Regions from separate parts of the Agrobacterium sp. 6Ca8 genome, predicted to be linked through region 2. Evidence: predicted binding sites of a transcription regulator. Region 2 holds the regulator's gene; the other holds the start of a gene.
The links. Region 2 encodes LexA, which represses DNA repair genes until DNA is damaged. Its sites were predicted from a motif close to TGTTCNNNNTGTGTTCNG; they were not measured.
Positions count from the first base shown of each region.

Region 1: the regulator LexA is predicted to act here: its motif matches at 2,348-2,365, upstream of uvrA (excinuclease ABC subunit UvrA).

Region 1 covers NZ_AP026433.1:1,182,172-1,186,227, forward strand. The annotation lists gene ACZ5A6_RS05895 (MarC family protein) at 1-319, shown strand, start outside; gene ACZ5A6_RS05900 (HPP family protein) at 443-1,591, shown strand; gene ACZ5A6_RS05905 (single-stranded DNA-binding protein) at 1,658-2,233, opposite strand; gene uvrA (excinuclease ABC subunit UvrA) at 2,499-4,056, shown strand, end outside.
Region 2 covers NZ_AP026433.1:1,074,630-1,078,685, reverse strand. The annotation lists gene kdsA (3-deoxy-8-phosphooctulonate synthase) at 1-360, opposite strand, end outside; partial or broken gene ACZ5A6_RS05365 (VOC family protein) at 360-1,241, opposite strand; gene lexA (transcriptional repressor LexA) at 1,452-2,174, shown strand; gene ACZ5A6_RS05355 (glutathione S-transferase family protein) at 2,614-3,297, shown strand; gene ACZ5A6_RS05350 (ComEC/Rec2 family competence protein) at 3,314-4,056, opposite strand, start outside.

The DNA.
Region 1 (4,056 bases), 110 kb from region 2:
GATTGCCATAACCAAGGACCATCTGCACAATCTGGCGGTCTTTCCGCTCGCCTTGCCGTTGATCGCCGGGCCTGGCGCCATTTCCGCGACCGTGCTCCTAGCGGGAACGATGAAAACGACGCTCGAAATGGTCGTGCTTATTCTCATCCTCGCCTTCGCCATGGCCCTCGTCTACGCCACCCTGATCGTCTCGGAACGCATGGACCGTTTTCTCGGCAATACCGGCCGCGCGATCCTGACAAGGCTGCTCGGCGTCCTTCTTGCCGCGCTTTCCGTGCAGTTCGTAGTGGACGGCATAAAATCGGCCTTCGCATTCTGACGACCATCGGTTCGCAACAAAATGCCGCAACCGGCCGGATTTGCGAAAAATCCGCCCTTTGAATCCGGCTCCTGCCTCGGTTAAAAGACGCGCATCTTTTTTCCGCACCAGAAAGCCCTCTCCATGCGATCCACGCTGCGCCGCCTCATCCCGGATGCCGCTCCCGTCAGTAACCGGGAAAGGCTGCGCGCTGCGGCGGGCGCCTTCGTCGGCATTTCGCTGACCGGACTTCTGGGCAGCCTTGCTTTCCGCTTAGACCCTGCCCTGCCCGCCATGATCGCGCCGATGGGCGCCTCGGCGGTGCTTTTATTCGCCGTGCCATCCAGCCCCCTTGCGCAGCCCTGGTCGATCCTCTGCGGCAACATCGTGTCGGCTTTCGTGGGTGTGACGGTGGCTTTACTCGTTCCGGATATTTTCCTTGCCAGCGCGCTTGCCATAAGCCTTGCCATTGCTGCCATGATGGCGCTGCGCTGCCTGCACCCGCCAAGCGGCGCGGTGGCGCTGACGGCCGTTCTCGGCGGTCCCGCCGTGCATAGTCTCGGCTATGGCTTTATTCTCTGGCCGGTCGCCGGAAACTCGCTCATCCTTCTCATCCTCGCGCTCGTTTATAACAATGCCACCGGCCGCGCCTATCCGCACGGCCTGAGGTTGGGAAAGGCCAGCCACGGCACGGCAGACCCGACGCCGATACAGAAAATCGGCTTTTCCTCAGCCGATCTGGACGAGGTGCTGAAGGAATATGACGAGGTTCTCGATATTGATCGCGATGTGCTGGAGATGATTTTGCGCAAGACGGAATTGCGCTCCTGGCGCCGCCGCGCCCTCCACCTCGATTGCGCCAGCGTCATGTCGCGCGATGTGGTCGGCGTCGCCCCGGATGATAGCCTGCGCCACGCCCATTCACTGATGCGCAAACGCCATTTCAAGGCTCTGCCCGTGACCAACGACAGGGCCGAAATCGTCGGCATCGTCACTCAGACGGATTTTCTTGAAAAGGCTAGCTGGAGAAACGGCCGCCCTTCCATCGGTTTCCTGCAGCGCCTGCGCCTTATCCTCTCAGGCGAAAGCGCACCTAACGATACCGTCAAGGATATCATGACATCGCCTGTTAGAACCGTGCAGCCGGAAACGGCGATCGAGGAAGCAATCATCCGCTTTGCGGAGGAAGGCCTGCATTACCTGCCGGTGATCGACGCCAACGGCAAGATGGTGGGTATTCTTTCGCAGTCCGATGTCATGGTTGCGATGCTGGCGGACAAAGCCGCGGCGTAGGTCGTCGCGACCTTGAAGCGGGCAACCGTTTTCGACCGGCCCCCGCCCCGTCAATCAGGGTCCCGATCAGAACGGGATATCGTCGTCCATGTCACTGGAGAAGCCGCCGGAAGGCTGGCTGCCGCCACGAGAGGCACCGCCGCGGGCCGCCGGCTGCTGGTCGTAACCGCCACCGTAGTTACCGCCGCCGCTGCCATAATCTCCACCGCCGATGTCGCCACCGCTGCGGCTGCCGCCGCCACCTTCGCCGCGACCGTCGAGCATCGTCAGCGTGGAGTTGAAGCCCTGCAGTACCACTTCGGTGGAGTAACGGTCGTTACCGGTCTGGTCCTGCCACTTGCGCGTCTGCAGCTGGCCTTCAATATAGAGCTTGGCGCCCTTTTTCACATATTGTTCGACAACCTTGCACAGGCCTTCGTTGAAAACGACGACCGTGTGCCATTCAGTCTTTTCCTTGCGCTCGCCGCTGTTGCGGTCCCGCCAGGTCTCCGAGGTGGCGATACGCAGATTGGCGATCGGACGGCCGTCCTGCGTCCGGCGAATTTCGGGATCGGCGCCAACGTTCCCAATCAGAATTACCTTGTTTACGCTACCAGCCATCTCGTCATCCTGTCCGCCAGCCATCGTGACCGGCAATTGCATTTCAAAAAATCCCGCACACAATAACCATCGCCGCCCGCAAAGGGCACCGCAACGGGGAACAATCCACAGCGAATAATCCTGACTTTTTCAGAGAGTATATTCGCACTTGCAATTTGTTCCTTTTTTGTTCTATTAAATCACGAAATTCGAGTCAAGTGAGCCGAAAAGCCATCGATCGATAGGGAATAAACCTCGACACGTCCGGTTGCGTCACTACATAAGGACGCTCCGCCATCAGGCCTGTTAATTTTGTCCGAGCTTTATCATGAGTGAACTGAAGACGATTTCCATCCGTGGTGCCCGTGAGCATAACCTCAAGGGTATCGATCTGGATCTACCGCGCAACAAGCTGATCGTCATGACCGGGCTCTCCGGCTCGGGCAAGTCGTCGCTCGCCTTCGACACAATCTATGCCGAGGGCCAGCGCCGTTATGTCGAGAGCCTCTCGGCCTATGCGCGCCAGTTCCTCGAAATGATGCAGAAGCCGGATGTAGACCGCATCGAGGGGCTTTCTCCGGCGATTTCCATCGAGCAGAAAACCACCTCGAAGAACCCGCGCTCTACGGTCGGCACGGTCACGGAAATCTACGACTATATGCGCCTGCTGTTTGCGCGTGTCGGTGTGCCCTACTCGCCGGCGACGGGCCTGCCGATCGAGAGCCAGACGGTCAGCCAGATGGTCGACCGTATCCTTGCCTTCGAGGAAGGCACGCGCCTTTATATTCTCGCGCCGATCGTGCGCGGCCGCAAAGGCGAATATAAAAAGGAACTCGCCGAACTGATGAAGAAGGGCTTCCAGCGCGTCAAGGTGGATGGCCAGTTCTACGAGATCGCTGACGTTCCCGTCCTCGACAAGAAGTACAAACACGATGTCGATGTGGTGGTGGACCGCGCCGTCGTGCGCCCGGACATGGCAGCACGCCTTGCCGACAGTCTCGAGACCTGCCTCAAGCTCGCCGACGGGTTGGCAGTGGCCGAATTTGCCGACAAGCCCCTGCCGCCGGAAGAAACCTCGGCTGGCGGCTCCGCAAACAAATCGCTCAATGAGACCCACGAGCGTATGCTGTTTTCGGAAAAATTCGCCTGCCCGGTCTCCGGCTTCACCATCCCGGAAATCGAGCCCCGGCTTTTCTCCTTCAACAATCCCTTCGGCGCCTGCCCCACCTGTGACGGTCTCGGCTCGCAGCAGAAGGTGGACGAAAACCTGATCGTGCCAGAACCTGCACGCACCCTGCGGGATGGCGCGATCGCCCCCTGGGCCAAGTCGTCTTCCCCCTATTACAACCAGACGCTGGAGGCGCTGGGCAAGGCCTTCGGTTTCAAGCTGTCGAGCAAATGGACGGACCTTTCGAAAGAGGCGCAGCACGCCATTCTCCAGGGCACTGACGACAAGATCGAGTTCAACTATCAGGACGGTGCGCGCTCCTACAAGACGGTGAAGAATTTCGAAGGCATCGTTCCCAATCTGGAGCGTCGCTGGAAAGAAACCGACAGCGCCTGGGCGCGCGAGGAAATCGAGCGTTATATGTCGGCGGCCCCCTGCCCGGCCTGCGCCGGCTATCGCCTGAAGCCGGAAGCGCTCGCCGTCAAGATCAACAGAATGCACATCGGCGAAGTCACCCAGATGTCGATCCGTATGGCACGCGACTGGTTCGAGACGCTGCCGGAAAATCTGAACGCCAAACAGAACGAGATCGCGGTTCGCATCCTCAAGGAAATCCGCGAACGTCTGCGATTCCTCAACGATGTCGGGCTGGATTATCTCAGCCTGTCACGCAACTCCGGCACGCTTTCCGGCGGAGAAAGCCAGCGCATCCGGCTTG
Region 2 (4,056 bases):
CTGCAGCACGTCCACCACCTCGGAAACGACGGCGCATTGCTCTTCCGTGTGGATGTCGGTCAGAACAGGAAAACCGAATTCCTTCTTGAGATCGGCAAAAACCTGCATCGCGTTATCCAGGCCGATGCCGCGTTTTCCGGAAAGCGAAGTGCGGTTCGCCTTGTCGAAAGAGGACTTGTAGACAAGCCCTATTCCCAGCTTGTCGCAAAGCTCCTTCAGGACGCCAGCGATCATGAAGGCATGTTCGCGGCTTTCCATCTGGCACGGACCGGCAATCAGCGAAAACCGCTCGGTATTCGAGAAGGAAACCTTGCTGGCGCCGTCGCCGGCAGTGACTTTAAGATTGTTCGTAACGCTCATCATTTTTCCTCGAAGGCGAAGGCAACGCCCTGACCGGGTGCCGCGGGCACCACCAGACGGCCGTCCGCTTTTGCGCAGGACACGCCATTAGCAGCAAGCACCGCCTCTGTCACGGCAAGATCGTGTGACGAAAAGACGATGCCCGCGCCGCGCAATCCTCCTTCGTTGCCGTCCTGAGCATTCAGGGCCTGCCCGCCGAAAGGCGGTTTTCCGGTCAATCTGATGCTGGCATTGCCGGTCGCAAAAACCATATCACCGCCCGGAGACCTTTTGTCTTCACAGGCAAACACTGTCTCGATCAGGCCCGCCACCTCCATATTGCCGCCGGAAAACAGGACGATTTCACTGAGGCCGGTGACACCATTGGCGTGGCGCTCCAGCATGGTGCGATCGCCCGGAAGGGCTTAAAGCCGTTGACAACTGAACAAAAAGAAATCCGCGGCCGCCCCGCTTGCCGCAAAAGCAAGCCGGAACGCCGCCTCGCCTTGCGAGCCATCCGGCATCCGAACAGGCCGCGAAAACTCGAAAACATCGCCCGCCGAAAGGCCGGCTGCCCGAAACCGCTCATGGTCAACCAAGGCGTCTTCAGTCCTGGCGACAAGAGCCGAAAAACCCTCCTGCCCGTCCCGTTGCCGGAAGGCCACATCCCTGCCGGTGAACACATCACCCCTCTCTATTGAGGCATTATATTTAGCCGGATCAGCAATTGCGAGCGGCTCCAGATAGGTGCCATCGGCGAAAAATACGCAGGCATTTTGGGTGCCGAAAGGATGCAGAGCCTCCGGCGCAACCGTAAAGCCAAGACTGACGAGGCGCTTCACGGAGACGCCTATGACTTCCACGGGCAAAACGAGATGGTCAACGCTATAGGGTTTCGTCATGACATGTATCCTGCTGGCCTTCCGCCCGGAGCATGCCGGGACGGTTTCGACCGCACAAAAGCACAATTGCGTGCTATGAGGCAAATCATCACAGCAACAGATGGCACCTTCACGAAATTTTAGGGGATTGCAGAACACATATGGAACATATAGTGTTCGTTCTGTATTTGTTTCGCGACTTCCACTACGATTCTAAAGGGTGTTTTCCTCATGCTCACGCGCAAACAGCAGGAATTGCTTCTCTTCATTCATGAACGAATGAAAGAGTCCGGCGTGCCGCCCTCCTTCGATGAAATGAAGGACGCACTCGATCTTGCTTCGAAATCCGGCATCCACCGCCTGATAACCGCTCTCGAAGAGCGCGGGTTCATTCGTCGGCTACCGAATAGAGCTCGGGCGCTGGAAGTCATCAAGCTGCCCGAGGCTTATACGCCGGGTGCAAGGCCGCAGCGCGGCTTTTCGCCAAGCGTTATCGAAGGCAGCCTTGGCAAGCCCAAGACGCCGGAACCGGCCCCTGCCCCCAAGACGCCGGCCAATGATCTGGGCGGGGCTGTCACCGTGCCGGTCATGGGCCGCATCGCTGCGGGCGTGCCGATTTCCGCCATACAGAACAACACCCATGATGTGGCAGTGCCAGTAGACATGCTTGGCACGGGCGAACATTACGCGCTTGAGGTCAAGGGTGATTCGATGATCGAGGCCGGCATTTTCGACGGCGACACAGTCATCATCCGCAACGGCAACACTGCCAATCCCGGGGATATCGTTGTGGCTCTGGTGGATGACGAAGAAGCCACGCTGAAGCGCTTCCGCCGCAAGGGAGCCTCCATTGCGCTCGAGGCGGCAAACCCAGCCTATGAGACCCGTATCTTCGGGCCCGACCGGGTGAAAATTCAGGGCAAGCTGGTTGGGCTGATCCGCCGCTACCATTGATCTTATCGAACCGAACGTATTCGCTTTACGATAGGCGTCATCGTGAAGATGGCGCCTATATCGGGTTTGGCTGTTTCCAAACGTGGCGTGCTTTTGCGGGTGCACGAACATATGCGCCATTCAGCCTATGCGCGTTGCCCTTTCTAAACTGAGTTCCTGCTCCATAAAGATGCTTCGGTTTCGCTACAGGCGTGGTAGCGAATGGGCTGCTCGCTGTAATTGTCGAAGCGATCACATCCGCTGTTTTTTAGCGACGTTGTTCTGTCGTGTTGCGCAGTCAGTTTTAGTCGTCACCAAAGGGTGACTTATCGCAAGGCGCGCTCTCGGCGACCCCACATCACCATTCATCAACGGCGTTTATGGGAGCCATGGATAATTTTCGATATTCCGTGAACGCTTGGCAGGTGTAGAAATACGCGTCATATCCGGGAGATACGCCATGTACGATCTTTATATAGCCAACAAGAACTATTCTTCATGGTCGCTACGGCCGTGGGTATTGATGCGCACGCTCGGTATCGCCTTTGATGAAAAGCTCATTCCGTTCGGCGAAGGCGTCTCCTTCTCCTCCTTTTCGCCGACGGGCAAGGTGCCCTGCCTGGTCGATGAGGGTATGACGGTTTGGGAAACGCTTTCGATCGTCGAATATCTTGCTGAAAGACACCAGGGTGTCTGGGCAAGCGACAAGCATGCCAGGGCCTGGTCGCGTTCGGCCGCAAGTGAGATGCATGCCGGCTTTTCCTCGCTGCGCAATCTCTATCCCATGTCGGTGGGCATTCGGGTCAAACCCAGGGGCGGCGATGCCGGGCTTAAAGCCGATATAAAGCGGATCGATGCGTTGTGGAGCGAGGGTCTCACAAAATTCGGCGGGCCATATCTTGCCGGTCAAAAGTTCACGGCGGTCGATGCTTTCTTCTGCCCGGTTGCATTCCGTTTCCAGACCTATGGCAGTGCGGATCTTTCGCCAGCAGCGAAAGCCTATTGCGACCGGCTGCTCACCCTGCCTGCCATGCAAGAATGGTACGAGGCCGGTTTGAAGGAGAGCTGGCGCGACGCTGGTCATGAAGAGGAAGTTGGCGAGATCGGCGAATTGACTGAAGATTTGCGCGCCAAGACCCGTTGATCCATGCTGGCGGCAGTCATTGCGACGCCGCCAGCAGCCGGATGATGGGCTGCGGCAGATCACGGTCGAAACGTCCGCTTTTCCAGTCGTAATAACGGTGCTGGCTCCAGGGCCTGTCCGTTCCGGCGATTGCGGCGCGCAGCCCGCTCGCCACACCCTCCTCCCTCTTGTCAGCAAAATCTATTTCCACAGAACCGAGACGCCGCAAGATGTCACGGCTGAGCAGGAGTGCACCCGAGCGGCACTGCGAAAAAGAGGTTCTGCGGGAAACAACGACGATATCGGCAATATCGCAGGCTTTTCCGGCGAAGCGGCCATCTTCCAGAACGACGATCCATTCTCCGCTCGCGGCGCTCGCTACGCACCATATGTCTTTCCTGCAGGTGAAGACGCCAGCTTTGGCGTCTTTGAGCGCCGCCGTCATCTCGCGTACCACCACAGCCATGTCTTTGGGCGACAGTTTCGATCTCGAGTCAGAACCAGCAGTATTTGCCGTGCTCTCGCCATTTATAAAACCCGGCGGCACGGTTTTTTCCGGCAGCAGCAGCGCCCTTTGCCACTGGCCGTAAACGAAGCTCTGCGGACGGGCTTTTGTGGTTGAGACCTTGCCGTCCTCCAGGAGTGCCACCAATTCGCCGTCCTCGTGAATCAATAGATCCGGCAGATCACGATAGGCCGTAACTGCCGACACGCCGAAGGCCAAGAGCAGAAACGGGATGCCAAGAAGCGCAAGCCGGCTGCGCAGCAATGTCAGCAGCA